DNA from 3 places in the Streptosporangium sp. NPDC000239 genome. Region 1 is predicted to be linked to each of the others. Evidence: riboswitches for the same ligand, from Rfam matches in the RefSeq annotation. Region 1 holds a riboswitch; each other region holds the start of a gene.

What was found. Region 1 has a riboswitch for S-adenosylmethionine ahead of ABT340_RS29560 (aminotransferase class V-fold PLP-dependent enzyme). Riboswitches for the same ligand answer to the same signal wherever they lie in the genome.
Region 2: another riboswitch for S-adenosylmethionine. It lies ahead of thrC (threonine synthase); the one in region 1 lies ahead of ABT340_RS29560 (aminotransferase class V-fold PLP-dependent enzyme).
Region 3: another riboswitch for S-adenosylmethionine. It lies ahead of ABT340_RS01465 (glutathione S-transferase C-terminal domain-containing protein); the one in region 1 lies ahead of ABT340_RS29560 (aminotransferase class V-fold PLP-dependent enzyme).

The regions. Positions count from the first base shown of each region.
Region 1 is NZ_JBEPEI010000014.1:189,694-199,340, forward strand. It holds gene ABT340_RS29540 (NAD-dependent epimerase/dehydratase family protein) at 1-211, shown strand, start outside; gene ABT340_RS29545 (acyltransferase family protein) at 501-1,568, shown strand; gene ABT340_RS29550 (cytochrome P450) at 1,573-2,769, opposite strand; gene ABT340_RS29555 (TerC family protein) at 2,779-3,579, opposite strand; SAM riboswitch class IV at 3,708-3,823, shown strand; gene ABT340_RS29560 (aminotransferase class V-fold PLP-dependent enzyme) at 3,875-5,170, shown strand; gene ABT340_RS29565 (NADH-quinone oxidoreductase subunit D) at 5,188-6,372, shown strand; gene ABT340_RS29570 (acyltransferase family protein) at 6,395-7,513, shown strand; gene ABT340_RS29575 (DUF3592 domain-containing protein) at 7,518-8,003, opposite strand; gene ABT340_RS29580 (MDR family MFS transporter) at 8,259-9,647, opposite strand, start outside.
Region 2 is NZ_JBEPEI010000015.1:182,230-191,876, forward strand. It holds gene ABT340_RS30555 (DNA repair helicase XPB) at 1-662, shown strand, start outside; gene ABT340_RS30560 (HelD family protein) at 1,078-3,060, shown strand; gene groL (chaperonin GroEL) at 3,300-4,925, opposite strand; gene ABT340_RS30570 (cold-shock protein) at 5,249-5,449, opposite strand; gene ABT340_RS30575 (MoaD/ThiS family protein) at 5,840-6,115, opposite strand; gene thrC (threonine synthase) at 6,137-7,399, opposite strand; SAM riboswitch class I at 7,414-7,556, opposite strand; gene ABT340_RS30585 (RNA polymerase sigma factor) at 7,670-8,230, opposite strand; gene ABT340_RS30590 (alpha,alpha-trehalose-phosphate synthase (UDP-forming)) at 8,336-9,647, shown strand, end outside.
Region 3 is NZ_JBEPEI010000001.1:330,709-340,355, reverse strand. It holds gene ABT340_RS01480 (ABC transporter permease) at 1-253, opposite strand, end outside; gene ABT340_RS01475 (ABC transporter substrate-binding protein) at 250-1,881, opposite strand; gene ABT340_RS01470 (FAD/NAD(P)-binding protein) at 1,913-3,673, opposite strand; gene ABT340_RS01465 (glutathione S-transferase C-terminal domain-containing protein) at 3,702-4,643, opposite strand; SAM riboswitch class IV at 4,680-4,792, opposite strand; gene ABT340_RS01460 (DUF402 domain-containing protein) at 4,845-5,357, shown strand; gene ABT340_RS01455 (nitric oxide synthase oxygenase) at 5,366-6,475, opposite strand; tRNA gene ABT340_RS01450 (tRNA-Asn) at 6,872-6,947, opposite strand; gene ABT340_RS01445 (YtxH domain-containing protein) at 7,113-7,424, shown strand; gene ABT340_RS01440 (hypothetical protein) at 7,515-7,976, opposite strand; gene ABT340_RS01435 (MGH1-like glycoside hydrolase domain-containing protein) at 7,973-9,247, opposite strand.

The DNA of each region.
Region 1 (9,647 bases):
GCTGCCGGAGGGCGGCGAGGAGGACGGCCTGCATGACGGGGACGTCTCGGCCGCCCACGAGGCGGGGCTCGTCTGCCGTCCGCTGCGGGAGACGGTCGTCGACACCTGGGAGTGGCTCAAGGTGGAGGGCGACCCGGCGCTCAGGGCCGACCGCCCCTCGGTCGGCCTCGACCCGGCCAAGGAGGCCAAGGTCCTCGACGGCCTGACCTGACACGCGGTTTCCCGGCGGCCGGGGCCGTACGGCGGGCGGCTCCCTGCCCTGGCGGTGTTTCCTCGGCGGCCGGAGGCCGGTCGTCGCAGGCCCGAAACAAATGATCGGGCCTGAAACACAACTCCATGAGCTTCGGAAACAAGCGGTCACCCCTGTTCCCGGAAAACGGGGATCGTGGAGGTCGCGGCTGTTCGCTATTGTCTGGATCGTTCTACTTGGTGTGATCCCGCCATGCCGGTCCACGGCGTCGGCCGACAGCGACCGTGACGAGGTTCGCGTGAAAGAGACCATGGCTCCTCCCGCGGCCAGGGAAAAAGCCCCCCGCCTCCCCTCTCTGACGGGTTTGAGGTGGTTCGCGGCATTTGCTGTTTTCGGTTTTCATCTGTTCACCGGCGGCATAACGGATGACCCCGGAACACAGCGCTTTCTCGGGGCGGTCTTCTCCGCGGGCTCCTCCGGGGTGCCGTTCTTCTTCGTGCTGTCCGGCATGGTGCTGACCTGGTCGTCCAGGCCGGGAGACCGGGCGTGGGCGTTCTGGCGGCGACGGGCCGCCAGGATCGTCCCGAGTCACATGGTCACCTGGATCGCCGTCCTGGCCCTGTTGACCGTGGCGGGACGCGTCGTGGCGCCGGGACCGGCCGTGAGCGGATTTTTCCTCCTTCAGGCCTGGGTACCGGACGAAACCTATTACTTCGGCGGCAACACCCCTTCCTGGTCACTCTCCTGCGAAATGGCGTTTTATGCGGTTTTCCCGCTTCTACTGCCGCTTCTTCGACGTATTCCAGGAAACCGGCTCCTACTGACCTCGGCGGGGTTGTGGGCCGGTACATGGATGGTCCCGTTTGTCAGCTTCTCGATGCCGGAAAGCATCGGTTACTGGTTCGTCTGGATCTTCCCGGTGACCAGGGCACTGGAGTTCGCACTCGGCATGACCGTGGCGCTGATGGTCAAGGAAGGCCGCTGGCGGGGACCCGGCCTGCCCGTGGCCGTCGTCCTGGTCCTGGTCGCCTACGCGACCGTCCCGCTGGTCTGGCAGCGCGCGGGCTGGGTGGCGTGGATGGCGGGACCGTTCGCCGTGCTGATCGCCGCCGCCGCGACGGCCGACGTGCGCGAGAAGCGTTCGCCGCTGCGCCTGCCCGTCCTGGTCTGGCTCGGGGAGATCTCCTTTGCCTTCTACCTGGTGCACCAGCCGACGATCAGCCTGGTCAACCGGGTGCTCGGGCGCACCCCGGCGCACGCGCTCCTGGTGACGCTGACGGCGCTGCCGCTGGCCGTACTGCTGGCCTGGGCGCTGCACCGCCTCGTCGAGCGGCCCGCCGAGCGCCTGTTGTCAGGCGGGCGCCCGGGGGCCGCGTGAGGCCTCAGACCCGTGCCTCCAGAGCCGTCAGGCCCCGGATGACGTAGCCGGGGTTCCAGGTGGGCTCGGTGGCGAGTTCCATCCGGGGAGCCAGGCGCAGCAGGGCGCCGAACGACTCGGCCAGCTCGATCCTGGCCAGCGGGGCGCCCAGACAGAAGTGGATGCCCGCGCCGAAGGAGATGTGCGGGTTCTCCGTACGGCCGAGGTCGAGGCGGTCGGGGTCGGCGAACACCTCGGGGTCCCGGTTGGCCGATCCGAACAGCAGCGCCACCTCCGCGCCACGTGGGATGTCTACCCCGCCGACCGAGATGTCCTCAAGGACCCAGCGCTCGAACATCTGCAGCGGGGTGTCCCAGCGCATCAGCTCCTCGATCGCCGTGGGCAGCAGGCCGTGGTCGGCGCGCAGCCGTTCCAGCTCGGCCGGGTTGCGGAACAGCGACCACCAGCCGATTCCGGTGACGTTGACGGTCGCCTCGTGACCCGCGTTGAGCAGCAGCACGCAGGTGCCGACCAGCTCCTCCTCGGTCAGGGTGTCACCGCCGTCGGCGACCAGGGCCAGGGCGCTGATCAGGTCGTCGCCGGGGTTCGCCCGGCGGGCGCGGGCCAGCTCCGACAGGTAGCCGGAGAACTCCTCCGCCGCCCGTACGGCGGTGCGCTGCGTCTCGGGCGACGGGTTGAGCTCGTACATCCCGCAGATGTCGGCCGACCAGGGCCGCAGCAGGTGCCGGTCCGCCTCGGGGACGCCGAGCATCTCGGCGATCACGGTCACCGGGAGCGGTTCGGCGACCTCCGCGATGAGGTCGCCGCCGCCACGTGCCACGAAGTCCTCGACCAGCCCCGTGGCGATCGAGGCGACCTTGGGCCGCAGCGCCTCGACCATCCGCGGGGTGAACGCCCGGGAGACCAGGCGGCGCAGGCGGGTGTGGACGGGCGGCTCGACGTCGAGCATCCCGGCCCTGACCACCCGCCAGAACGGGTCGAGGAAGGGCGGCTCCTCCGGTCTGCCGAACTCGGCGTGCGTGGCCACGTGCAGGTAGGACCGGCCGAGTCTCCGGTCGCGCAGCAACGCGTTGACGTCGGCGTGCCGGGCGACCAGCCACTGGCCGGTCGGCTCGAAGAAGGTGACCGGCCGCTGTCTCAGCTCGGCGTAGGCGTCATAGGGGTAGGCGACGAATTCCGGACTCCATGGGTCAAAACGCACAAACCCATGCTAGGGCTCCGGAGTCTTCTCGACGGCCCGGGAACGACGGCGGGCCCGGATGTTGAGCAGCTCGACCACCAGCGAGAACGCCATCGCGAAGTAGATGTAGCCCTTGGAGATGTGCTGTCCGAAACCCTCCGCGAGCAGCACGACGCCGATCAGCACCAGGAACGACAGCGCCAGCATCTTGATCGTCGGGTGCTTGTCCACGAAACGGCTGATCGGCCCCGAGGCGAAGAGCATCACCACGACCGCGACGATGACCGCGATGACCATGATGGCCAGCTCGTCGACCATGCCGACCGCGGTGATCACCGAGTCGAGGGAGAAGACGATGTCCAGCACCATGATCTGCAGGATCACCATGCCGAAGGAGGCCGCCGCCTTCCGGCCGCCGGAGTGGTCCTCGCCGTTCTCGGTGTGGCCGTGGATCTCGTGAACGCTCTTGACCAGCAGGAACAGCCCGCCGAGGATCAGGATCAGGTCGCGTCCCGATATCTCGTGCCCGAAGATCTCAAAGAGCGGGGCGGTGAGCCGTACCACCCAGGACAGGGCGAGCAGCAGCGCCAGGCGGCTGACCAGGGCGGCGAGCAGGCCCAGCCTGCGGGCGTTGTCACGCTGTTCCGGCGGGAGTTTCCCCGCCAGGATCGAGATGAAGATGATGTTGTCGATGCCCAGCACGATCTCCAGAGCGATCAGCGTGAGCAGACCTATCCAGCTCGCCGGGTCGGCCACCCAGTCCATCGGGTCCTCCAGTTTCGGTGGGGAGAGCGCCGCCCGCGCGCGGCGCGTGACCTGACGGGCGTTCACGGTCACAGCTCCAGACGATCGGACAGAACCGGAAGTTCCTCAGGATCACCGCCGAAACTCCAGCCCTCCGGACCCCTTCCCGCAGACTTGCCAAGCACCGCCTCTGTGTGGGTATAGTCCGGTTCGTAGGTCATGAGTGCCAGCGACAAGCCCCGGCTAGCTGGCCGGCAACCCTCGCGTCCGCGGCGGGGTGCCCCGGGTGAGGACCTGGTCCGGCACGAGGTGTGCCGGGCAAGCGCGGGCTCCAGCACCAAGGCCATGGCTTGGGGTCCGATGACCTCCAAGGAGCTTTGGCGTGTCCGCACTGACGATCTTCACCTCCGCCGCCGAGACCGTGACCGTCCCGGCGACCCGTGTCCCCGACGACCGGCCGATCCCCGCGGTCCTCGGCGCCGACCTTGAGGTGCCCGTCAAGGGCGGCAGGCTGGTGCCGTACGCCAACCTCGACTACGCCGCCAGCGCCCCCTGTCTTGAGCCGGTGAGCGCCGCCGTCGCCGCCGCGCTCCCGGCCTACTCCAGCGTCCACCGCGGCGCCGGATACGCCTCCCAGCTGACCACCGCCCGCTACGAGCAGGCCAGGCACACCGTGCGGGCCTTCGTCGGGGCCCGTCCCGACGACGCGGTGATCTTCACGAGGAACACCACCGACGCCACCAACCTGCTGGCCCGCAGCCTGCCCGCCGGGACCACCGTGGTGGTCTTCGAGACCGAGCACCACGCCTCGCTCCTGCCCTGGGCCGACGTCGTACGGCTGCCCGCCCCGGCCTTCCCCGGTGAGGCCGTCCGCGCCGCCGACGACGCGCTGGCCGCGATCGACGGCCCCAAGCTGCTGGTCGTCACCGCCGCCTCCAACGTGACCGGCGAGCTGTGGCCGATCGCCGCGCTGGCCCACATCGCCCACCGTCACGGCGCCCGCATCCTGGTCGACGCCGCCCAGCTCGTCCCGCACCGCCGCCTCAACCTGACCGCGCTCGACCTGGACTACGTGGTCTTCTCCGGTCACAAGCTCTACGCCCCGTTCGGCACCGGCGCGCTGATCGGCCGCTCCGACTGGCTCTCGGTCGCCGAGCCGTACCTCCGGGGCGGCGGGGCCGTCAGGGCCGTCGAGGACGAGACGACCGACTGGCACGACGACCCCGAGGCCCGTCACGAGGCGGGCACGCCGAACGTGCTGGGCGCCATCGCGCTGGCCGCCGCCTGCGACGCGCTGAGCGCGACCGGCTGGGACGTGCTGGTGCGCGAGGAGAAGCGTCTGCTGGCCCGCCTGCGCGCCGGTCTGGCCGGGATCGAGGGTGTGCACGAGCTGTCCCTGTGGGGCCCCGACCACGCCCGCGTCGGCATCGTCTCCTTCGTCGTGGACGGCTTCACCGCCCGTGAGGTGGCCGAGACGCTGTCCGGCGAGTACGGCATCGGCGTACGGGACGGCAAGTTCTGCGCCCACCCCTTCGTCAGGCACCTGCTCGGCGCCAAGGACGGCGGCTGCGACGACGTCACCGCCTCCGCGGTGCGCGCCTCCATCGGCGTCGGCAGCACCACCGAGCACGTCGACCGTCTCGTCGAGGCCCTGCGGGATCTCGTCACGCGCCGCTGACGTGACAGCATGGGGCTATGACTGAGCCCCGGGAAGTGAACGTGGGGATCGGGGCCGGAGCCGACGCCGTCGCGGGAGCGGCGGCGGCCGGCAAGGAGCTGGCCACCGAGGACATGGTCCTGAACATCGGCCCGCAGCACCCCTCGACCCACGGCGTGCTACGACTGCGCCTGACGCTGGACGGCGAACGGATCAGCGCCGCCGAGCCGATCGTCGGCTACATGCACCGGGGCGCGGAGAAACTGTTCGAGGTCAGGGACTACCGGCAGATCATCGTGCTGGCCAACCGGCACGACTGGCTGTCGGCGTTCGCCAACGAGCTGGGCGTCGTGCTCGCGGTCGAGCGGATGCTCGGCATGGAGGTCCCCGTCAGGGCCGTGTGGGCGCGCACCCTGATGGCCGAGCTGAACCGGGTGCTCAGCCACCTGATGTTCCTCGGCTCCTACCCCCTCGAACTGGGCGCGATCACCCCCGTCTTCTACGCCTTCCGCGAGCGCGAGACCCTCCAGGCCGTGATGGAGGAGATCTCCGGCGGCCGGATGCACTACATGTTCAACCGGGTCGGCGGCCTCAAGGAGGACCTGCCGTACGGCTGGCTCGACCGGGTGACCCTGGCCGTCGCCGACGTACGGCGCCGCCTGCCCGACATCGAGGCCCTGATCAGTGGGAACGAGATCTTCCTGGCCCGCACGGTCGGCGTCGGGGTGCTCGACCGCGAGACGATCATGCAGTACGGCGTCAGCGGCCCCATCGCCCGTGCCTCCGGCGTCGGCCTCGACCTGCGCAGGGACGACCCCTACCTCGCCTACGGCGAACTGCCGGTCAAGGTCGTGACCCGTTCCGCGGGAGACTGCAACGCCCGCTTCGAGGTGCTGCTCGAACAGGTCCGCGTCTCCCTCGACCTGGCCGACGTCTGTGTGGAGCGGCTGCGGTCCCTGCCGAGGGGGCCGATCAACCAGCGCCTGCCCAAGGTGCTGAAGGTCCCCGAGGGCCACGTCTACGCCTGGACGGAGAATCCACTCGGCATCAACGGCTACTATCTGGTCTCTCGTGGCGAGAAGACCCCCTGGCGGCTGAAGCTCCGGTCCGCCTCCTACAACAACGTCCAGGTGCTGAGAGAGATGTTGCCTGGACATCTGGTTTCCGACATGGTGGCCATCCTGGGGTCGATGTTCTTCGTGGTCGGTGACATCGACAAGTGACCCGGAGCGCGGAAGGGGGGACATGAGCGAGCGCGTGGACGCCGCTTCCCGCATCGGAGGCCCGAAGCGGGACAAGTACATCGACTGGCTCCGCGCGGTCAGCCTGATCGTCGTCGTGGTCTGGCACTGGGCGTTCACGATCCTGCAGTGGGGGCCGGCCGGCCCCTCCCCGACCAGCCCGCTCGGTTTCACCTCGGGGTTGTGGATCCTCACCTGGCTCTTCCAGGTGCTGCCGCTCTTCTTCTACGTGGGCGGATACGTCCACCTGATGTCGTGGAACCGCGCCTGTGAACGCGGGGTCGGCATCGGCGCCTTCGTGTGGCGGCGCATCCGGGCCCTGGCGATCCCGGCGCTGGCGCTGTCCTTCGCGTGGCTCGCCTTCGGCGGGGTCATCTGGTTGATCTTCGACGTGCCGTGGATCGGCCGGGCCGTGCTCCTGGTGCTGAGCCCGCTGTGGTTCATCGGCGTCTACCTGATGCTGGTCGCCCTGCTGCCCGTGATGCTGTGGCTGCACCGGCGCTTCGACGTACTGGTGCTCATCTGGCTCGGCGGCGCGGCGCTGGTGGTCGACGTGCTGCGGCTGCGGTACGGCCTTGAGGCCATCGGCTGGCTCAACATGGTGATCGTGTGGGGTCTGGCCCACCAGGCGGGCTTCTTCTACGACCGGATGGTCGCGATGCCCCGCAGACTGGACGTCGCGACCCTGTGGACCGGGCTGTTCGCCCTGGTCGGCCTGGTCTACTCGGGCATCTACCCGGGGTCGATGGTCGGGGTGCCCGGCGACAAGCTGTCGAACATGGCTCCGCCGACCTTCGTCATCGTGGCCCTGCTGATCTTCCAGATCGGCCTGGTCGAGGTGCTGCGGCCCGCGATGGAACGGCTGCTCGAACGGCCTCGCTGGGGGTGGGTCAACACCACGATCAACCGGTTCGCGCTGCAGCTGTTCCTGTTCCACACCACCGGCATGGCGATCCTGAACGGGGTGTTCTGGGGGCTGACCGGCTCACCGCCCGGCAGTCAGATCCCGCCGACGCTGATCTGGTGGCTGGAGCGGCCCCTGGCGATCGCCGGGCCGCTGCTGTGCACGATCCCGTTCCTGTTGATCTTCGGCCGCAGGAACTCGGCGACCGCCACCCGGTGACGGGTCAGCTTTTCGCGAGCCCGGGCCGACGCCGCTTCTTCCACAGCCGGCGAAGGCCCGCGAAAACCGCGTAGAGGGTCATGACGAAAAACGCGCCGAGCAGCAGCAGGTCGAAAACGAGCCTGAACTCCCTGTTGACCACACTCGGATCGTCGGCGTCATAGACGATCGAGACCTTCTCACCCTCGGCGTAACTCCCCCGGATCTCGGCGAAACGCCGGACGTCCTTCACGAAGAAGTTGACCTTGGTGAGTTGGTAGCTCTCCCCTGCCTTCACGGTTCTGGTGGACATCGCCGTCGCGGTGGTCCGGCCGCCGTGAAGATACATGTCGAGGTGCGACGCGCCCACCCGCACCCCCAGGATGGTCGTGAAAGCCCATCCGACGCACAGCAGGACGCAGGCGATCACGTACACCCCGTTGACGGACCCGTCGTCCACCGGCTCCTCGTCCTCGCCCGGCCCGAGGTCCCAACGTAATCGTCTGGCCATCGACCTTGCCTCCCACATCGAACGACGGCGGGTGGAGACAGTTCACGTACGACGCGCTCGCAAGGGGCGATTTTCCGCCAGAACGAACATCAGTATGTGACCACGATAAAACGACACGCAATGATTCCGAGTGCCGAGAAGAAATGTTCATCGCCCGTCGGCGTCGTGTATTCCACACGTTAATTCGGACCGTGTCCGAAACCGTGTTCACGCGAAAGCCCGGCGAACTCGTTCGTCCGCCGGGCTCCCACGCGTTCAGCCGACCGTGGCGGCCTTCTCCCCCGTCTTCACGTCCGTGGGCAGGTCCACACTGTCCCGCAGCCTGATGGGCTTGAGGAACAGCGCGGCGACCACGCCGACCATGGCCACGGCGGCCGAGATGAGGAAGATGTGCCCGGTGGCGTCGCCGTACGCGGCCCGCACGACCTCCTTGATCGGCTCGGGCAGGGCCTGGATGTTGAGGGTGCTGCGCCCACCCCCGGCACCCGAGGCCCCGATCCCGGCCTTGGCCAGGCCCTCGGCGATGCCGGTCGCGACCTGGTTGGCCAGGACGGCGCCGAGGACCGAGACACCGATGGTGCCGCCGAGGGAACGGAAGAAGGTGACCGCACCGCTGGCCGCGCCGAGTTCGCTCAGCGGGACGGTGTTCTGGATGGCCAGCACGAGGTTCTGCATCGACATGCCGACCCCGGCGCCGACCAGCACCATGGCCCCGGCGATGAGCAGCAGCGAGGTCTGGTGGTCCATCGTGGACAGCACGAGGAACCCGGCCGTGAGCACGATCGCGCCGGTCACGATGTACGGCTTCACCCGGCCGCTCCTGGAGATCATGCGCCCGGAGACGGTCGAGGAGACCAGCACGCCGAGCATCATGGGGATCGTGAGCAGACCCGCCTCGGTGGGGCTGTAGCCACGGCCGATCTGGAAGTACTGGCCGAGGAAGACCGAGCCGCCGAACATGGCCATGCCGACCGCGAGGCTGGCCAGGATGGCCAGGGCCGGGGTACGGCGGCGGATGATCCGCAGCGGGACGACCGGTTCGGCGACCCGCGACTCGACCCAGGTGGCCAGCACCAGGAGCAGCGCACCGCCCCCGGCCATGGCCGCGGTCTGCCAGGACAGCCACTCGAAGGAGTTTCCGACGAAGGTGACCCAGATGAGCAGGACACTGACCCCGGCGGCGATCAGTGTGGCGCCCACGTAGTCGATCCTGACGTCCGTACGGCGCACGGTGACCACCCGCAGCGTCTTGTGCAGCAGCGCGAAGGCGACCACGGTGAACGGCACCGCCACGAAGAAGCACCAGCGCCAGCCGAGCCAGGAGGTGTCGGCGATCAGGCCGCCGAGCAGCGGTCCGGCGACGGTCGCGACGGCCATGACACCGCCGAGGTAGCCGTTGTAGCGTCCACGCTCCTTGGGGCTGATCATCGCGGCGATGATGACCTGCACCAGGACCTGCAGGGCACCCATGCCCAGGCCCTGAACGGCGCGGAAGGCGATGAGCTGGGCGGTGTTCTGTGCGAAACCGCAGGCCAGCGAGCTGACCATGAAGATGACGATGGAGACCTGCAACAGCAGCTTCTTGCTGAACAGGTCGGCGAGCTTGCCCCAGATCGGTGTCGAGGCCGTCGAGGCGAGCAGCGA
Region 2 (9,647 bases), on a different contig from region 1:
AGGACGGCAGGGAGGGCGACGTGTTCTCCCTGATCGGCCCCAAGCGCTACGACGCGCCGTGGAAGGAGATGGAGAACCAGGGCTGGATCGCCCCGGCCGACTGCGTCGAGGTGCGGGTCACCCTGAGCGACGAGGAACGGCTCGCCTACGCGATGGCCGAGGCCGAGGAGCGCTACCGGTTCTGCGCGACCACCCCGTCGAAGACCCGGGTGACCGAGGCGCTCGTCCGGCGCCATCCCGACGAGCAGGTGCTGATCATCGGTCAGTACATCGACCAGCTCGACGAGCTCGGCGAGCACCTGGGCGCTCCGGTGATCAAGGGGGAGACCAAGGTCAAGGAGCGGGAGCGGCTGTTCCAGGCGTTCCGCGACCGGGAGATCCAGGTGCTGGTCGTCTCCAAGGTGGCGAACTTCTCCATCGACCTGCCCGAGGCGGCGGTGGCCGTACAGGTGTCGGGAACCTTCGGGTCACGGCAGGAGGAGGCCCAGCGGCTTGGCCGGGTGCTGCGCCCGAAGGCCGACGGTGGCGGGGCACGGTTCTACTCCGTGGTCAGCCGTGACACGGTGGACCAGGACTTCGCCGCGCACCGGCAGCGTTTCCTGGCTGAACAGGGATACGCCTACCAGATCATCGACGCTGACGACGTGCTCGCTGACGACTAGCGTTCCCATGGCGAACACGCCGTCGTTCGTGTCAGGTCCACGAGATTCCGCAGGCTTTCTCCAAAGCGACCACCCCCTCGCTAGGCCTCGACGGCCACTGGCGACATACCCCCATGATCTGCGCGCGTCACTGGATTTTCCCGCCTTTTTAGCGATTTGGACGCACAAACACGGACGGTGGTAACGCGCTCACGCAAGGGATGCGGCCGTTAATCGGTTTGAGCCGTCGAAGCGCGTCGCTAGGCTGGTGGATTCGCTGCCTGATGGCCACCACCGCTTACCGAACAGGAGGCGCTTTCCCGTGTCCGGACATCCATTGTCCCCCGACATATCCCTGGACCCCCTCACAGAGCCCACAGACCTCACAGAATCCTCGGGGTCCTCAGGGTCCGCGGAACCCACGGACCCCGACGAGATCCTCGCCGCCGAGCGCGAGCACCTGGCCCTCTCCCGGACCGCCCTGCGCGCCATGCGCGAGCACGCCCAGTCCCTGTCCTCCGACGCCGCGGGCGACTGGGTGTCCCAGCAGATCCTCCAGGCGCTGCTCGACCAGCGGGTCGCGGCGCTGGCCGACCACGCGGGCACCCCGCTGTTCTTCGGCCGCCTGGACCGCGCGACGGACGACGACCTGCCCGCGACCGTCCACGTCGGCCGCAGGCACGTCCACGACGACCGCAGCCGCCCCCTGGTCATCGACTGGCGGGCGCCGATCTCCCGTGCGTTCTACCAGGCCAGCCCGGCCGAGCCGATGGGCGTCAGACGCCGCCGCAGGTTCGGCTACCACGGCGGGGAGCTGACCGCCTACGAGGACGAACGTCTGGACCAGGGCGACTCCCCCGGCGGCGGCGCCGGACACAGCAGGATCCTCACCGAGGAGATCGAACGGCCCCGCTCGGGGCCGATGCGCGACATCGTCGCGACCATCCAGCCCGACCAGGACGAGATCGTCCGCTCCGAACTGGGCACGACCGTGTGCGTCCAGGGGGCGCCGGGCACCGGCAAGACCGCGGTCGGCCTGCACCGGGCCGCCTACCTGCTCTTCACCCACCGGGAACGGCTAGCCAGGTCCGGTGTGATGATCGTCGGCCCCAACCGGGCCTTCCTGTCCTACATCTCCTCGGTGCTTCCTGCGCTCGGCGAGGTCAAGGTCGACCAGACCACCGTCGCAGACATCCTGGGCGACCACGCGACGCCCGAGGACCCCGCGGTCAGCGCGATCAAGGGCGACGCCCGGATGGTGCCCGTGCTCAACCGCGCGTTGTGGGCGTACATCGTCAAGCCGACCGAGGGCGTGCTGTTCACCAAGGGGGTCAACCGCTACCGGGTTGCCGACTACGAGGTCCGCGAGATCGTCGCCTCCCTGCGCGGCACCACCCGCTACGCCCCGGGCCGCGCGGCCCTGGCCCAGCGGCTGGCCCACGCGGTCCTCGTCCGGATGGAACAGCGCGGCGAGTCCCCCGACGACCGGGTGCAGGACGCCGTCGCCAGGTCCAAGCCGGTCAAGCAGCTGGTGGACACGGTGTGGCCGAAGGTGACCCCGCAGCAGGTCCTCCACCGGCTGTTCAGCGACCCCGCCTTCCTCGCCGACTCGGCCAGGGACGACCTGACCGCCGAGGAACAGGCCGTGCTGCTGTGGGCCAAGCCGTCGAAGACCTTCCGCTCCGCGAAGTGGTCGGCCGCCGACGGGGCGTTGATGGACGAGCTCGGCGACATGATCGAGCGGACCGCCCCGCTGGGTCACCTGGTCGTCGACGAGGCCCAGGACCTGTCGGCCATGCAGTTGCGGGCGCTGGGACGACGGTGCCGTACGGGGTCGGCAACGGTCCTGGGTGACCTCGCGCAGGGCACGACCCCCTGGTCGGCCCGCTCGTGGAAGGAGGTCCTGGCCCACCTGGGGTTCGAGGAGGGCGTGGTCACCGAACTGACCCTCGGCTTCCGCGTTCCCCGTGAGGTCCTCGACTACGCGGCCAGGCTGCTGCCCTCCGTCGCCCCCGACCTCGCCCCGCCCCGCTCGCTGCGACCCGGCGTCGGCTCCCTCACCGTACGGCCCGCCGCGGACCTGGCCGCGTCCCTGAGGGAGGTGGTGGGCGAGACGCTCTCCCGCGAGGGCTCGATCGGCGTGATCGCCCCCGACGCCGCGGTGGCCGAGGTCTCCGCCATCCTGGAGGCCGTGGAGCACCGGGTGCTGAGCCAGGACGCGACCGAGGAGCACCGGCTCCTGGTGATCCCCGCGAGCCTGGCCAAGGGCCTGGAGTACGACCACGTCATCGTGGTCGAGCCCGCCGACATCGTGGCCGCGGAACCACGCGGCCTCGCCCGTCTCTACGTGGTTCTGACCAGGGCGGTGACCTCGCTGACCGTCCTGCACACCGGCGACCTGCCCGCCCAGCTCCGCTGACCGGTTCCCCCGGCGTGCCGTGAAAGTCCGTCCGGCCGAAAAGGCCACCCCTCCCGAAGGCCCTGGCGGCCGGAAACGTCCGGTCTCCGAACGCGGCGGCCGTGAAACGCACGCCCGGCCCGGGTAAAACACCTGGCCGACCGGAAAGGCCCGCCTTACGGGCCGGTGAGAAATCGGGTGGAAAACAAAAAGGGGCGACCCCGACACCTCGGGGTCGCCTCTTTTGGGAAAGCTCCGGACTAGAAGTCCATGTCGCCGCCGCCGGGAACGGCGGGAGCGGCACCGGCCTTCTCGGGCTTCTCGGCGATGACGGCCTCGGTCGTCAGGAACAGCGCCGCGATCGAGGCGGCGTTCTGCAGCGCCGAACGGGTCACCTTCGCCGGGTCGATGATGCCCGACTCGAACAGGTTGACGTACTCGCCCGTGGCGGCGTTCAGGCCCTCGCCGGGGGTCAGGTTGCGCACCTTCTCCACCACGACGCCGCCCTCAAGGCCGGCGTTGACCGCGATCTGCTTCAGCGGCTCCTCAAGAGCCTTGCGCACGATCGCCGCACCGGTGGCCTCGTCCCCGGCCAGCTCGAGCTTGTCGAACGCCTTGGCGCCGGCCTGCAGCAGCGCCACGCCACCGCCGGGCACGATGCCCTCCTCGACGGCCGCCTTGGCGTTACGCACGGCGTCCTCGATGCGGTGCTTGCGCTCCTTGAGCTCGACCTCGGTCGCCGCACCGGCCTTGATGACCGCCACGCCACCGGCCAGCTTGGCCAGGCGCTCCTGCAGCTTCTCGCGGTCGTAGTCGGAGTCGGTGTTGTCGATCTCGGCACGGATCTGGTTGACCCGGCCCGCGATCTGCTCGGCGTCACCGGCACCGTCGACGATCGTCGTCTCGTCCTTGGTGACGATGACCTGACGAGCGCGGCCGAGCTGGTCGAGCGTGGTGGACTCCAGCTTCAGACCGAGGTCCTCGCTGATGACCTGGGCACCGGTCAGGATGCCGATGTCGCCCAGCATGGCCTTGCGGCGGTCGCCGAAGCCCGGAGCCTTGACGGCGACCGAGCGGAACAGGCCGCGGATCTTGTTGACGACCAGGGTCGCCAGCGCCTCGCCCTCGATGTCCTCGGCGATGATCAGCAGCGGCTTGCCGGCCTGCACGACCTTGTCGAGGACCGGGAGCAGGTCCTTGTTCGCGGAGATCTTGGAGTTGACGACGAGGACGTAGGGGTCGTCGAGGACGGCCTCCATGCGCTCCGGGTCGGTCACGAAGTAGGGCGAGATGTAACCCTTGTCGAAGCGCATGCCCTCGGTGAGCTCAAGCTCAAGGCCGAAGGTGTTGCTCTCCTCGACGGTGATGACGCCTTCCTTGCCGACCTTGTCCATCGCCTCGGCGATCATCTCGCCGATCTGCGGGTCACCCGCGGAGATGGAGGCCGTGGAGGCGATCTGCGCCTTCGTCTCCACGTCCTTGGCCAGCTTGGAGAGCTCCTCGGAGACACGCTCGACGGCGGCCTCGATGCCCTTCTTCAGGGACATGGGGTTGGCGCCCGCGGCTACGTTGCGCAGGCCCTCGCGGACCAGCGCCTGAGCAAGCACGGTGGCCGTGGTGGTGCCGTCACCCGCGACATCGTCGGTCTTCTTGGCGACTTCCTTTACGAGCTCGGCCCCGATCTTCTCCCACGGGTCCTCAAGCTCGATCTCCTTGGCGATGGAGACACCGTCGTTGGTGATCGTGGGGGCGCCCCACTTCTTCTCCAGCACGACGTTGCGGCCCTTGGGGCCGAGGGTCACCTTGACAGCGTCCGCGAGCTGGTTCATGCCACGCTCGAGACCGCGCCTGGCGTCCTCGTCAAACGAGATCATCTTGGCTGCCATACGGCTAGACCTCCCAAACACAGGGTGGCTTGCACCAGACCGAGGCGACGCCCGCGACGGCATACGGGCCCACGACTCCGTTCGGCGGGCCCCATCGTCTCGATCCAGGTTTGGCACTCTCCAATGAGGAGTGCTAACCACTGTTTAGCACTCTCCCCCGACGAGTGCAAGCCAAGGACCTTTGACCTGAGTGTCAGCTTAGGCGAAGGCCCGGCCCGCCGATGGGAGCGACGAGCCGGGCCGACATGCCGAGGGCGATCCGCGCGAACTGCGCTGCCGCGGGATGCGCCAGCGGGTTCCCGACGAGCTGACGGAGGACGAGATCAGACCGTCCGGACCGATTCCGCCTGAGGTCCCTTCTGTCCCTGCGTGATCTCGAACTCGACCCTCTGGCCCTGTTCGAGCGCACGGTAGCCATCCATCATGATCGCGGAGTAATGGACGAAAACATCCTTACCACCGTCTACCGCGATGAAGCCGTAGCCCTTGTCCGCGTTGAACCATTTGACGGTGCCTTGCGCCACTTCCGACTCCTCTTACTGGGCTTGAGGACGTCGCCCATTCCTCTCGCGAGGTCCTCAATCTCCGAGGCGGAGACATCGCCTACGTCGATCGCCCTCGACCATACCTGTGAGAGCCCGTGGGGCAACAGAGTCAACCAGCAAACTACCGCTTTACGGACGCATTCAACACGCCAACATAGTTTTGCTATCACTACTAGTTAGTTAAATATTACATTATGTCTTCGCGCAAAAATGTGAGCTTGCATCACAAAAGACGACACCCGCACGCGGCCAGGCCGGTGCGGGTGTCGTGAGGGTGTTCTAGGGGCGCCGTTCCATGACAGTGGACGACATCGGGCCCCGGAAGGCCGCCCAGTGCCCGCCCAGGGCCCCGCGCGGCCTCCGCCGGGATCAGCCTCCGGCGACCGCCGGAATGATGGAGACCTGAACGCCGGACGGCGTCACCGTGTCGAGGTTGTCGGCGAAACGGACATCCTCATCACCGACATAGACGTTCACAAAACGGCGAATCTTGCCCGATTCATCGAGAATACGGGCACCGATCCCGGGGAAGTCGGCGTCGAGCTTCTGCAGAACCTCACGCAGGGTCCCGCCCTCGCCGTTCACCTCGGCCGCGCCGCCGGTGTACGTACGGAGAATCGTCGGAATCCGTACAGAAACACTCATAATTCAGTACCTTTCAGGGCTCTAGGCGACGACAGCGCGGAACGCGTCGAGTGAGGGCCGGATGACAGCGGTGGGACGTGCCTGGTCAGCGACCGCGTCAAGGGTCTTCAGGCCGTCACCTGTGTTGAGGACCACGGTCTCCGCGTCAGGGTCGAGCCGACCCGACTCGACCAGCTTGCGCAGCACCCCGACGGTGACACCGCCCGCCGTCTCGGCGAAGATGCCCTCCGTCCTGGCGAGCAGGCGGATGGCGTCCACGATCTCGGGGTCGGTGACGTCCTCGACCCCGCCGCCGGTGCGCCTGGCGATGTCGAGCACGTAGGGCCCGTCAGCCGGGTTGCCGATGGCCAGCGACTTGGCGATCGTGTCGGGCTTGACGGGGCGGATCACGTCGTGGCCCGCCTTGTAGGCCGCGGAGACCGGGGAGCACCCCTCGGCCTGGGCGCCGAAGATCTTGTACGGCGTGTCCTCGACGAGACCGAGGGCGATCAGCTCCTTGAACGCCTTGTCGATCTTCGTGAGCTGGGAGCCGGAGGCGACCGGGATGACGATCTGGTCGGGGATCCGCCAGCCGAGCTGCTCGGCGATCTCGTAGGCCAGGGTCTTGGAGCCCTCGGCGTAGTAGGGCCTGAGGTTGACGTTGACGAAGCCCCACTTGTCGCCGAGCTCGTCACCGATGAGCTCGGAACAGAAGCGGTTGACGTCGTCGTAGGTGCCGTCGATGCCGATCAGCTTGCCGCCGTACACGGAGGCCATGACGATCTTGCCCTGTTCGAGGTCGGCGGGGATGAACACGCAGGCGTCGAGCCCGGTCCTGGCGGCGGCGGAGGTCACCGCGCCCGCCAGGTTGCCGGTCGAGGAGCAGGACAGGGTGTGGAAGCCGAAGTTCCTGGCCGCCTCGACGGCGATGGCGACCACGCGGTCCTTGAAGGAGTGCGTGGGGTTGCCCGAGTCGTCCTTCACGTGCAGCGAGCGCAGGCCCAGCTCACGCGCCAGGTTGTCGGCCTTGACGAGCCTGGTCCAGCCGGGCTCGGTGTTGGGCTTGGAGGCGACGTCCGCCGGGACGGGCAGGAGGGAGCGGTAGCGCCAGATGTTGGCCGGCCCCTGCGAGATCTGTTCCCGGGTGACGTTCCCGAAGTCGTAGGCGATCTCAAGGGGCCCGAAACACTCGATACAGGCGAAGCTGGGACCGAGGTCGTAGCGGGCACCACACTCACGACAGGAGAGAGCGACGGCGGGACCGAAGTCAAGAGCGGTGGTGGTTGCGGTGTTCGCGAGCGCCATGAAGCGAGGCCTTTCCCTCATCTTCGTCTGCGACCACCCTGGTCACAGACCGGAATTGGCACCTGTCCCGGTCGACCCCTCGCCAGATCGCGAGTCTTGAACCGGGAGGGTTGCCGGGGCTTCGCAGGGCCGGTCCCTCCACCCCTCTGGATGAGCAATGTTCAGTTGTGGACCTGACATGCAGGTCTCAAGCACTCTACCTCGCCTTGTGCCCCTCCTGACCAGTTGTCTCACCAAACGAGATGAAGTGTGTCATTAACCGGACAAACCTCAGAAGCCGTAGGCGTCGCCGAGCGCTCCCTGGACGTACTTGCGGGCCTGGTGGATGCGCGACTTGGCGGTGCCGAGGGGGATGCCGAGCTGCTCGGCGACCTCGTTGTAGTCGAGCTGGCAGATGTCGCGCAGCACCAGCGCCTGGGCCAGGTCGGGCTTGTCCGCCTCAAGGGCCTCCATCGCGTCGAGCAGGTCGAGGCGGGAGCCCGCGATCACACTCACCCTGGCGACGTCGGGCTTGTTGTGCAGCGGCAACTCCTCCGAGCTCTGCTCGGCGGAACGCCGTTTGAGCGAGCGGTAGGTGGTGCGCGCGCAGTTGGCGGTCACGATGTGCAGCCACGTGCTGAACCGCGCCCGCCCCTCGAACCTGGCGATGTTGCGGGCCACGGCGAGCAGGGTGTCCTGACAGGCCTCCTCGGCGTCCTGCCGGTAGGGGAGGATCCGCCCGCAGTGCCGTAGCACCTCGGGCTCGATCCGCTTCAGCAGTTCGCCCAGTGCCCGGTGGTCGCCTCCGGCGGCCGCACGGGCAAGTTCCTCGGTCGTCTCGTCCAGCGCCATCACGGGTTCCCATCAACGGTCACGGTCGCTCGACATCCTATGGTCGCCGGTTATCGTTTGGTTAACCTTCGGGACAAGCCACGTCCTCCCGGGCGAGGAGGTCAGATGAGTGGGATTTTGGTGGCCTCGAACCGCGGTCCGGTCTCCTTCACCATGTCGGAGGGCGGCGCGCTGAGCATGCGCAGGGGTGGCGGCGGCCTGGTCTCCGGCCTGTCCGAGGTGTCCAAGGAGCTCGACGTCCTGTGGGTCTGCGCCGCCCTGTCCGACGGCGACCGCGGTGCCGTACGGCTCGCTCCCGGGGGGCGGCTCGACCAGGCGGGATACGAGACCGGGGCGCTGCGGATGCTCGACATCCCCCCGGCGACCTTCCAGCGGGCCTACAACGCGGTCGCCAACTCGACCCTGTGGTTCGTCCACCACCTGCTCTACGACACCCCGAACAGGCCGCACTTCGACGCCAGGTTCGGCAGGGAGTGGGAGTCCTACCAGGCCTACAACGAGGCGTTCGCGATGGCGCTGGCCGAGGAGGCCTCGCACGGCGCCAAGGTCATGGTGCAGGACTACCACCTGGCCCTGGTCCCGGCGATGCTCAGGAGCGAACGGCCCGACCTGCGCGTCTCCCACTTCTCCCACACGCCCTGGGCCCCTCCCGAGTACTTCGGTCTGCTGCCCGACGAGGTCGCCGCCGAGTTGCTTGAGGGCATCCTGGGCGCCGACCAGGCGGGTTTCCTGACCGACCGCTGGGCCGGGGCCTTCATGGACTGCTGCGAGAGCGTCCTGGACGCGCGGGTCGAGCGCGCGGGCCGTACGGTGACCCACGCGGGCCGGACCACCCGGATCGGCGTGCACGGCCTGGGTGTGGACGGCCGGGCGCTGTGGGAACGCGCCCGCGAGCCCGACGTCGAGTCCCACATGGCCGCCCTGCGCGAGCTGGTCGGCGACCGCAGGCTGATCGTGCGCATCGACAGGACCGAGCTGTCGAAGAACATCGTCAGGGGCCTGATCGCCTACCGGGAGTTCCTCGCGGCGCACCCCGAGTGGCACGGCAGGGTCGTGCACCTGGCCTTCGCCTACCCCTCCCGCCACGACCTGCCCGAATACCGTGAGTACACCGCGGCGGTGCAGCGTTGCGCCTCGGAGATCGAGGACGAGTACGCCACCGAGGACTGGGATCCGCTGATCCTCAACGTCCAGGACGACTATCCCCGGTCGCTGGCCGCCTACCGGCTGGCCGACGTGATGCTGGTCAACCCGATCCGCGACGGGATGAACCTGGTGGCCAAGGAGGGGCCGGTGCTGTCCCCGAACAGCGCTCTGGTCCTGTCGCGCGAGGCGGGGGCCGCGGCCGAGCTGGGCGCGGACGCGCTGCTGGTGAACCCCTACGACGTCTCGGCCACGGCGCGGGCCATCCACGAGG
Region 3 (9,647 bases), on a different contig from region 1:
AGTCGGCGTACTGCTGCGGGACGGGGCGGTCGAGCCCCCATTCGGCGACGATCGCGGCCCGCCGCTGCGGGGTGTCGAGGCCGTCGGCGATGAGGACGTCCACGGTGTCGCCGGGGACGAGCAACAGCGCGGCGTAGGCCGCGGTGGCGGCGACCCAGAGCACGACGAGTCCTGCTCCGAGCCGCCTGACCACCGGGCCGGTCCACCCGGCGGCGGCCAGCCCCCGCCGCCGGGTGAGTGTGAGGGTGCTCACGTGCCTGTCCGGACGTCGTAAGCACTGTTGGGGGTGCCGGAGACCGGCTCGAAGGTGATCCCGGTGACCCCGGCGCCGTAGGCGACCTGGTCCGCCGGGACGTAGAGCGGCAGCAGCAGCGCCTCCTCCGCGACGACGGTCCGCTGTGCCCTCGCGTAGAGCTCCTTGCGTCTGGCCTGGTCGGAGGTGGTCGAGGCCTCGGCGAGCAGCTTGTCCAGGTCCGCGTTCTCGAAGTGGGTGCGGTTGATCGCGGCGCCCTTCGGCAGGATCAGGTTGAGCGCGGCCCCCGCGTCGGTGTCGCCGCGCGAGTTCTGGAACAGTTCGTACTGGTCGTCCTCCAGGGCCTTCTGCTGGGTGCCCTGGTCGACCACCTTGGGCTGGAAGTCGATGCCCGCGCTCTGTTTGACCGCGGCCTGTACGGCCTGCGCGAGGACGTCGCGGCGGTCCCTGACGTAGGGGGCCGACTCGACGGATCGGACGGTCAGCCGCTTGCCGTCCTTGACCCGGAAGCCCTCGGCGTCGCGTTCGGTCCAGCCCGCCTCGTCGAGCAGTTCGTTGGCCCGTCGCGTGTCGTTGCCGTAGGTGTTCTCCAGGGAGGCGTCGTAGAACTGCGGGCTGCCCTGGCCGACGATGCTCCAGGCTCGCCTGGCCGTGCCCTGGTAGACCGAGTTGAGCACGGTGTCCACGTCCACGGCGTCCCTGAAGGCCTCTCGCACCCGTTTGTCGTCGAAGGGCGGGTGCGAGACGTTGAAGTAGTAGGAGAACGCGCTGCCCGAGTTGAGGCTGGTCTCCACCCTCACACCGGGGTCGGCCTTGAGCAGGCCGAGTTCGGTGGCGGGCACTCCCTCGATCACCTGGACCTGTCCCGAGGTGAGCGCGCCGACCCGGACCGCCGCCTCCGGCAGGAACCGGTAGGTGATCTCCGCCAGGTAGGCGGGTCCCTGGTGCGCGGCGTTGGGCGGCGCCCAGTTGTAGGCGGGGTTGCGCCGGTAGTGGGCCTCCTGGCCGGGGGTGAACCGGTCGAGGATGAACGGTCCCGTGCCGACGAGGTCGGGACCGCCCGCCTTGAGGTCCTTGGCGTTCCTCAGCGACTTCGGGGAGACCTGTCCGGCGTACGGCGAGGCCAGGAAGTCCAGGAACAGGGCGTCGGGCGCCTTGAGTGTGATCTTCAGCGTGTAGGGGTCCGTCACCTCGGCCGAGGAGTACTCACGCAGCTGGATGCCGGCGACGGCGGGGTTGTACCCGGGCGCGACGAGCTGGTCGAGGTTGGCCTTGACCGAGGCCGCGTCGAACTTCTCCCCGTCGTGGAAGGTCACGTCCCTTCTGAGCTTGAAGGTGTAGGTGAGGCCGTCCTTGGAGACCTCCCACGAGGTGGCCAGCCACGGCAGGAACTCACCGTCCCTGCCCCTGGCGACGAGCGCGTCGAACTGGTTGTGCACCAGCAGCCTGGCCTTGTTCTGGCCCCACTGCTGGGGGTTGAACGTGATGGGCTGCGTCTCGATCGCCCACACCAGCGAGTCCCCCTCGGTGCCGCCGCCTGAGGCCGGGTTCGCGGCCCCGGTCTCGGTTCCGCACGCGGCGAGCGTCAGCACCCCGGCCAGAGCCAGGACGCCCCGTTGCGCTTTCACTTACCTTCTCCTCGGGGAGTCGTGCGCCGCCTCAGGCGACATGTCTGATCTCGGTGGTGACGGCCTCGGACAGCACGATCCGGGCCAGGGCGTCGGCGTGGCGGAAGAGCGGGGCGTCGAGGCCGGGTCTGGCGAAGCCGCCGGTGACCCGTCCGCCGACGACCCAGGGGCCGAAGGCGAACCTGCGGGGGTGCGGGGTGTCGAGGCGGTCGAGCAGGCGGCGGTCGGCGGGCCGTACCCTCAGCAGGCCCGACGACTCGTCGATCTCGCCGCGGTCGCGCAGCGCGGAGATCAGCGGGTCGGTCGAGCGGCTCACGCTGGGTGCGGGCAGCCTGGCCTCGACGAGGGACCTGGCGGTGACGGCGCCGGGCAGGGTGGGGCTCTGCGCGACCCATCGCCCGCCGCGGTGCTCGACCCTGACGTCGGCGCCGAGGAAGGTGACCACGCCCGCCCTGGCCAGGGCCTTGAGCTCCTCAAGCCGGGGGCCGGGCGGACCGCTGGCGACGTAGCTGAAGAAGCCCTCGAACCACCGGTCGGAGATTCCCCGTTCGGCGAGGACACCGTTGACGGACAGTAATCCGAGGATCAGGGCGTGGTCGGCACTGTACGCGGAGTCGGAGCGTCGTTGCAGGTCGGCGGCCATGTAGCCGTCCATCCACCGCCGCAGTCCCGCCTGGTCGCCGAAGCGGATCCGCTCCAGCGGCCGGTCGAGCCGGTCCAGGTCGAGCCGGTCGGCGTGCCGGGGTACGGCCTTGCGGATCAGCAGCCGCATCCCGGGGCTGCGCCATTCCTCTGCGGCGAACCGTTCGGCGAACTCCGGCCAACCGGTCCTGACCCGTTTCGGATGGCTGTTGAGGAGTTCGTGGTAGTAGGCGAAGGCGAGTTCCTTGGCGGCCAGGGGCCACACGTCCCGCCGGAAGTTCCACGGCCCCTCCCCCAGCGCCCCCGCCGTCAGGAAGCGCGGCGCGGGCGGCCGGAGCCCCTGGAAGCGGTAGGCGGTCTTGGCGTGGTACGGCACACCGCGCCGTGACCCCACGTGCAGCAGCGGTTCCCGCCCGCTGGGCAGGTAGACGAGCTCCCCGTCGTGTTCCCTGACGAACCGGCCGCCCCTTCCCGAGGTGAGCAGCACCATCAGGTCGACGAAGGCCAGTCCCAGGCCGCGCACGATCACCGGTTCACCGGCGGGCAGCCGGTCCAGGCCGAGGTCGAGGTCCGCGGTGTAGCCGGTCGGCAGGTAGCGCAGGCCGCTCTCCCTTGCCAGGGCCGTCAGCCCGCGTTCCTCCGCCGCCGGGGTGACGTCGCCGTGTCCCTGCGCGAGGATCACGGCGCCCACCTCAAGGGTCGTCCCGTCCTCAAGCCGTACGGCCTGGCCTCCCGGGACGTCGGTCAGGTCGAGTGCCCGGGTCCGGTGCACGTGCACCCGGACACCGCGGGGGGCGGTGTCCACGGCTCGCCGGAAGGCGTGGGTGAGGTAGGCGTTCTGCACGGGCCGGGGGACGAAGCGTCCGGGGTCGCAGCCGAGCCACTCGGCCAGCGAGGGGCCGGGGCGGATCGGGCCGACGCACCGGACGGACTCGTCGGTGAAGAGCGTCACGTCGGCGGCGGCGGAGTTCATCCAGAGCAGGTCGGGTTGCCGCTCGCGCCAGACCCTGCCGCCGCCCGGCGGGTAGGGGTCGATCACGTGGACGTCGAGCGACGGCCAGCTGAGCAGTTCGGCGGCGTTGGCGCAGATCCGCTCGACCAGGCAGGTGCCGGTCGGCCCGGCGCCGACGATCGCGATGGAGGCGCTCACGCCGACCACTCCCCTCTCGTACGGTCCGTCACAGCGCTGCTCTTCGATGGGGCAGGTCCCAGTCGGGGGTGGCGGGCTCGACCGGCACCCGCCACGGGTCGGTCTCCCCCATGGGGGAGGCGAGCACGGTGAGGTCGGTGTTCTCGCGGAAGGCGGGGTGCTGGTAGAGGTCCCTGGCGTAGTCCCACAGGTTGGGGAAGGCGGTCAGCGGGCGCTCGCTGATCCTGGCCGACGGGTTGTCGCTCACGTCGAACCTGACCAGGGTGGGCCAGAGCCGTACGTCGGACTCGGTGATCGCGGAGCCGAACAGGAACCTGCGGCCGGCGAGCCTGGCGTCGAGTTCGTCGAGGAAGCCGATCACGGCCTTCCTCGCCCGGTGGTACTCCGGTTCGGTCGTGGCGGCGGAGACCCGGCCCGCGGCGGTGTTGGCGTACTCGTAGACGCGCGCGTTGAGCGCGTCGATCTCGGGCCGCAGTTCCTCGGGGTAGAGGTCGGCCTCGGGATCGCCGCCGAAGCGTGTGCCCAGGTCGATGGTGATGTCCGGGAAGTTGTTGCTGACGATGCGCCCCCCGTGCCGGTCCCACAGCACCGGCACGGAGACGTGTCCGTCGAATCCGGGTTCGGTCGCCTCGTAGGCCTGCCTGAGGGTCGCGAAGCCGTTGACCGGGTCGGCGCCGCGCCGCTCGCGGAACGCCCACCCCCTGCCGTCCCGCTCGTCGTCCACGTAGGACAGCGAGACGACGTCCTGCAGCCCTTTGAGGGAACGCACGATCGCCGTACGCTGCGCGTAGGGGCAGACCGCCGCGACGTAGAGGTGGTAGCGCCCGGCCTCGGCGGGGAACTCCCCCGTGCCGTCGTCGGTGATCCGTCCCTGGAAGGGGTAGCGGGGGCCGGGCCTGCCACCGGGCCGGTAGCGGCCGTGGGTGTCCAGGTCCACTGGGCTGGCGTAGTTGAGTGTGATCTCGGACATGTGACACTCCCAGGGCATGCCTCGGTGACCCGTGCGGGTCCGCGCTTGCGGCACGCCGACCGTGCCACCCGGTCCTCCCCGGGGGCACCCCGCCGCGGTGCGAGGGTTGCCGGTCAGCGAGCCGGGGCTTTGCACTGACACTCTTAACCTAGTTAGACGGTAGGAAATACATAGATCTCTGTCAACCCTTAAAGTCGGGGGATGTCTCATGAGATCGTCCGCGTGGTCTACCGCAAGTACGACGGCTCGCTGCACTGGAACCACCCGGCCCTGCTCCTCGGCGAGGACGAACACGGCGTGTGGGTCGGCTGCCCGCCCGGCAGCAGCGGCAGGCGGGGGCAGGAGCCGCCCGTCGTCTGGGACGAGCCGTTCGTGATCCTCTTCCCCCGTGACGCCTGGTGGACGGCCACCTTCAACGCGGCGCCGTACAAGGCCGAGATCTACTGTGACGTCTCGACCGTGCCGCGCTGGGACGGCGACGAGGTGACCATGGTCGACCTCGACCTCGACGTGATCCGCATGCGCAAGGACGGCCGGGTGCTCCTGGACGACGAGGACGAGTTCGAGGAGCACCAGGTCCGCTACGCCTACCCCAGGGAGATCGTGGAGGGCGCCCGCGCCTCGGCCGCCGCGCTGATGGAGGCCGTCACCGCCAGGACGGCCCCCTTCGCCTCACCTCCGCACTGGCTCTCCCTGGTCTCCGGGAACCGCTGAGAAGGACGTCACCGCCCCGGGCTCCACCGGCCCGCCGACCGCTCCCTGGAGTCGGGGTGGGTGACGAAGTTCGGCGAGAGCCGCTCCTGGTCGTAGTACCGGTGGAAGACCGGGGTCGCGGCCCCCGAGATGGGCGGGACGATCCAGCTCCAGTCGGCCGGGCAGGTCCTGCCCGCGCTCTCCTCCCGCGCCACGTGCGTCAGGAAGCGCCTGGACTCGGCGTGGTGGTCGGTCATGGTGACCCCCGCCCTGTCGAAGGAGTACAGGACCGCCACGTTCAGCTCGACCAGCGCGTGGTCGCGCCACAGCGAACGCTCGTTACGGGTGTCCAGGCCGAGCCGCGCGGCGACCAGGGGCACCAGGTTGTAGCGGTCGGGGTCCGCGAGGTTGCGCGCCCCGATCTCGGTCCCCATGTACCAGCCGTTGAACGGCGCGGCCCGGTAGCAGACCCCGCCGATCTCCAGGCACATGTTCGAGATCGCCGGTACGGCGTGCCAGCGCAGCCCCAGCCGCTCGAACCACGGATAGGCCGGGTGGGACAGCGGCACCTCGAGCACCGCGTCCCCGGGGATCGTGGACAGCACAGGCGGCCCGTCGCCCATCGAGACCGCCAGGGGAAGCACGTCGAAGGGCGTGCCCCGGCCGCCCGGCCAGCCGAGTTTACGGGCCATCGTGGTGAACCCGGCGTTGCGCGGATCACCGACGACCGAACCGTCGTCCATCGCGTACCCCGCGTAACGGATGAGCTGCTCGTTCCAGATCCTCGGCCCTGGCGCCCCCGGCCGGTCCTGGGCGAAGATCGTGATCATCGGCCGGATCCGGCCGTCGGAGACGGCCTCACGGAGATGGTCGACGCACTCGACGGCGACCCCCTCGACCGTGTTCACCCGGCGCCGGTCGCGTACCCGCAGCGACTTCCAGTACAACCGCCCGATACACCTGTCGCTGTTGCGCCAGGCCACCCGGGCGCCGAAGACGAGTTCCTTCGGCGTGTGGGTGTAGGTCCCCGTCGCGGCGATCTCGGCGCGCACCTCGCGCAGCCTGGGCTTCACAGGGCCCGCGTCCGGGTTCTCCTCGTGGAACAGCGTCAGGAACTCCTCGGCGGCCGTCACGTCCACCGGCGGGGCCACCGGTTGGGAAGGCGGCTGCCACGGCGCCCTCCCGTCGTCCCGGTGGGCCCCCGCATAGCCCTGCGCGCGTGCTCCCTGTTCCCTCACCGGCGTCTGGCGCCGGGGTTTCGGCCAAGTCGGCACAGAAAAACCACCTGTATACGTCTAACGGGTACGGCATGCCGTTCCGGGCGGCACGGTTCCCTCGGCGTGATGTCCCGCGTGATGTCTCCGGCCCGGCGGTGATCCCACTGCGGTACGGCGCCCACGGCCCGGTCACCGAGTGCGAGCGGAAGGACACGAGGCGATGCGCCCCCTATTTTCCGTGATTCACCGGGATTTGTCCGCGAAATAGGACACGAAACGGCGAAGGCCCCGGGAGCTGTGCTCCCGGGGCCTTCCTGATGGCTCCCGCGATAGGACTCGAACCTATAACCTGCCGGTTAACAGCCGGCTGCTCTGCCGATTGAGCTACACGGGATCGTGCTTCGCGCTGTTCGGACCTGGGGTTTTCCCCCGCTCCTTGCGGCGCAGGAATAGATTAGCGCACTCCGGGAGTGTGTGTCGCATCGATGCTCCGGGGTAGGGCCGAGACAACTCACGATCCGCGGGTAGGGTCCCGCCCAGGACGCTTGTGGAGGTGGAGATGCGTTACCGACTGATGTTCGGTGTAGGCCTCGCGGTCGGCTACATCCTTGGGAGCCGCGCAGGCCGGGAGCGCTATGAGCAGCTCAAGCGGATGGCGCGCCGGGTCTCGGACAACCCCGCCGTCCAGGAGGCCGCGGGGCTGGTCGGCGCCCAGGTTTCCAGGGCCACCGACGTGGCCAGGACGAAGGTGAGTGACGTGGCCAGGGACAAACTGCCGTTCCTGCAGCCGCGCGACGGCAGGGGGCCGGAAGAGCACGACGAAACGGGCACCGGATGGCCACGGGAGGAGAAGGCCGTCACCCCCCACTGACCCCGCCGCCCGCGCGGGTCACGGCGCCCACCGGACCCGCGCGGGCTCCTTTCGCGTTCCGTACCGAGAAAAGCCGGTCGTGGGACGCCCTCAGACGCCGAAACTGCGGCGCGTCTCCTCCAGGGCCTGCTCGGCGAGAGCGCGCAGACCGGGGTCCTGCGGGTCCATCCCGGCGTCGAAGACGAACTCCCAGATCATCTGGTCGTCGTCGGTCCTCCTCGCCACCAGCCGCACTCCCCCTCTGGCGTCCAGCGGGGCGTACTGACTGACCACGATCGAGGCCATGACCCGCTCCCGCACGGCCTCCGGCACCCGCCCCGGCTCGGGCAGCGGCGCCCGGAGCGTCCGCCCCTCCGTGGTGACGACCGTCAGCCCCTCCTCGTCCCACACCCCCCGGTCGATCCGGAACCACGGCAGCCTGGTCTCACCCAGATAGAGCGCCTTGTCGGTCGCGACCACGTAGCCTTCGGGCCCCTCGGCGTAGGTGAGCACCCGGTCGGTCGGCGCCACGGCCGCGCGGACCCCCGCGGGCGTCCGATTGAAGAGCTTCATCCCTCCACGTTATCGGCGAGCAGATCGAGGGTGAGCGCGGCGGACCAGGAGAAGTCCCTGCTGCCCCTGCCGCTGCCGTCGAAGGGGTCGAAGCACTCCCTGAAGCCCGCCTGCCGTACCAGGCGCAGGGTGCAGACGCCGAGCAGCCGCGCCAGGCCGTCCAGCCCGTGCACGGCCGCCGCCCGCCGCAGCAGCCAGTTGGTGTTCACCCAGGACGGCCCTCGCCAGTAGCGCGACCGGTCGAACTGGGTGGCGCGGATCTCACAGCTGGGCACGGGATATCCGGCGGCCCCCATGAACCGGGCCGATTCGAGCACCCCGACCAGCTTGGCCACCCGGTCGGCGGGCAGGCCGGGGTCGAGCATCGGCCCGAAGGCGCCCACGGTGCACATCGGGCTGAGCCGTCCCGAGCGCAGGTCGAGGGCGTGGAAGGCCTCACCGCCCCAGAGCCGTTCGAGCAGCCCGGCGCGGATCCGCTCGGCCGCCTCCCGGTGCGGCGCGGGATCGGCCCCGGCCAGCGGGGCCAGCTCGGCGAGCGCCTGGCAGGAGGCCAGCCAGATCCCGTTGAACAGCGGGTCCTCGACCGCGAAGGGATGCTCCGCGCGCAGGTAGGCCGGGTCGTAGCCGGAGTCGCGGTAGCGCTGGGCCAGCCAGACGTAGCGGTCGGGGAACGGTTCCTCCCCGTGGGCGCCGGAGGCCTGGGTCACGGCGTCCAGCGGGGCGTCCCACACCGGGCTGTCGTCCATCCCCGACTCCCAGGGGTGGACGATCGCGGCCAGTCCTCCCCCTCCCAGGTCCCTGGCCGTGGCGAGGTAGTCGTGCTGGGCCACAAGCATGGGGTACAGCCTGCGGACCAGGCCGCGCGCCTCCTCGCGGTTCCTCGCGTGCCGCCACATCCACCAGGTGGCCAGGGCGTGCAGGGGCGGCTGGGTCAGCCCGGAGGTCGGCACCCCGTTGGGGGCGGCGGGATGCTCCCCGGACCGCCAGACGGAGGGACCGGGGAAGTAGGCGTCGGCGAGACCCCGGTTGAAGACGATGTGGGGCACCATCCCGGTGTGCCACTGCCCGGCCAGGAGGCTGAGCAGTTCCGTGCCCGCTCTGCGGGTGTCGCAGCGGGAGACGCCGATCGCGACGAAGGTCGAGTCCCAGTTCCACTGGTGCGGATAGAGGCCGGGCGCGGGCACGGTCACGGCGCCCGCGCGATTGGCGTCGAGTACGGACCACGCCTCGCGTCCGAGTGCGACATCGTCCACCGCTGTCCGCCCCTCCATTCGCCCAGTCTGGGCCAGTATTCGCCGGGAGAACAGCCCTTCGCCCCTTCTGCATGCTTCTGGCATGTCTCTACCCGACCGTCCACGCGTCCCCGAGGACCGTTTCCCATCGGCCCGCCCTATCGGCCATTCGGCGTACGACACACATCTATCGGGCAGAAGACTAAAAAGGGGGCATTTATGGATATAAAGCGGAAAATCATGATCGGGAGGTTGTCTTTGGCGGTCACCGGCGCCGCGGGCGTGCCCTCCCCGGCGTTCCTCCAGCCGTCGTCCGCCCTCGCCGACGTCCCCCCTTCCGGAACACCAGGGACACCGGCGGTACCGGAAGCACCCGGGACGCCCGGGATGTCGGGGACGCCCGGCACCGGACGCGCGACCACCCCGCCCGGCGAGGCGC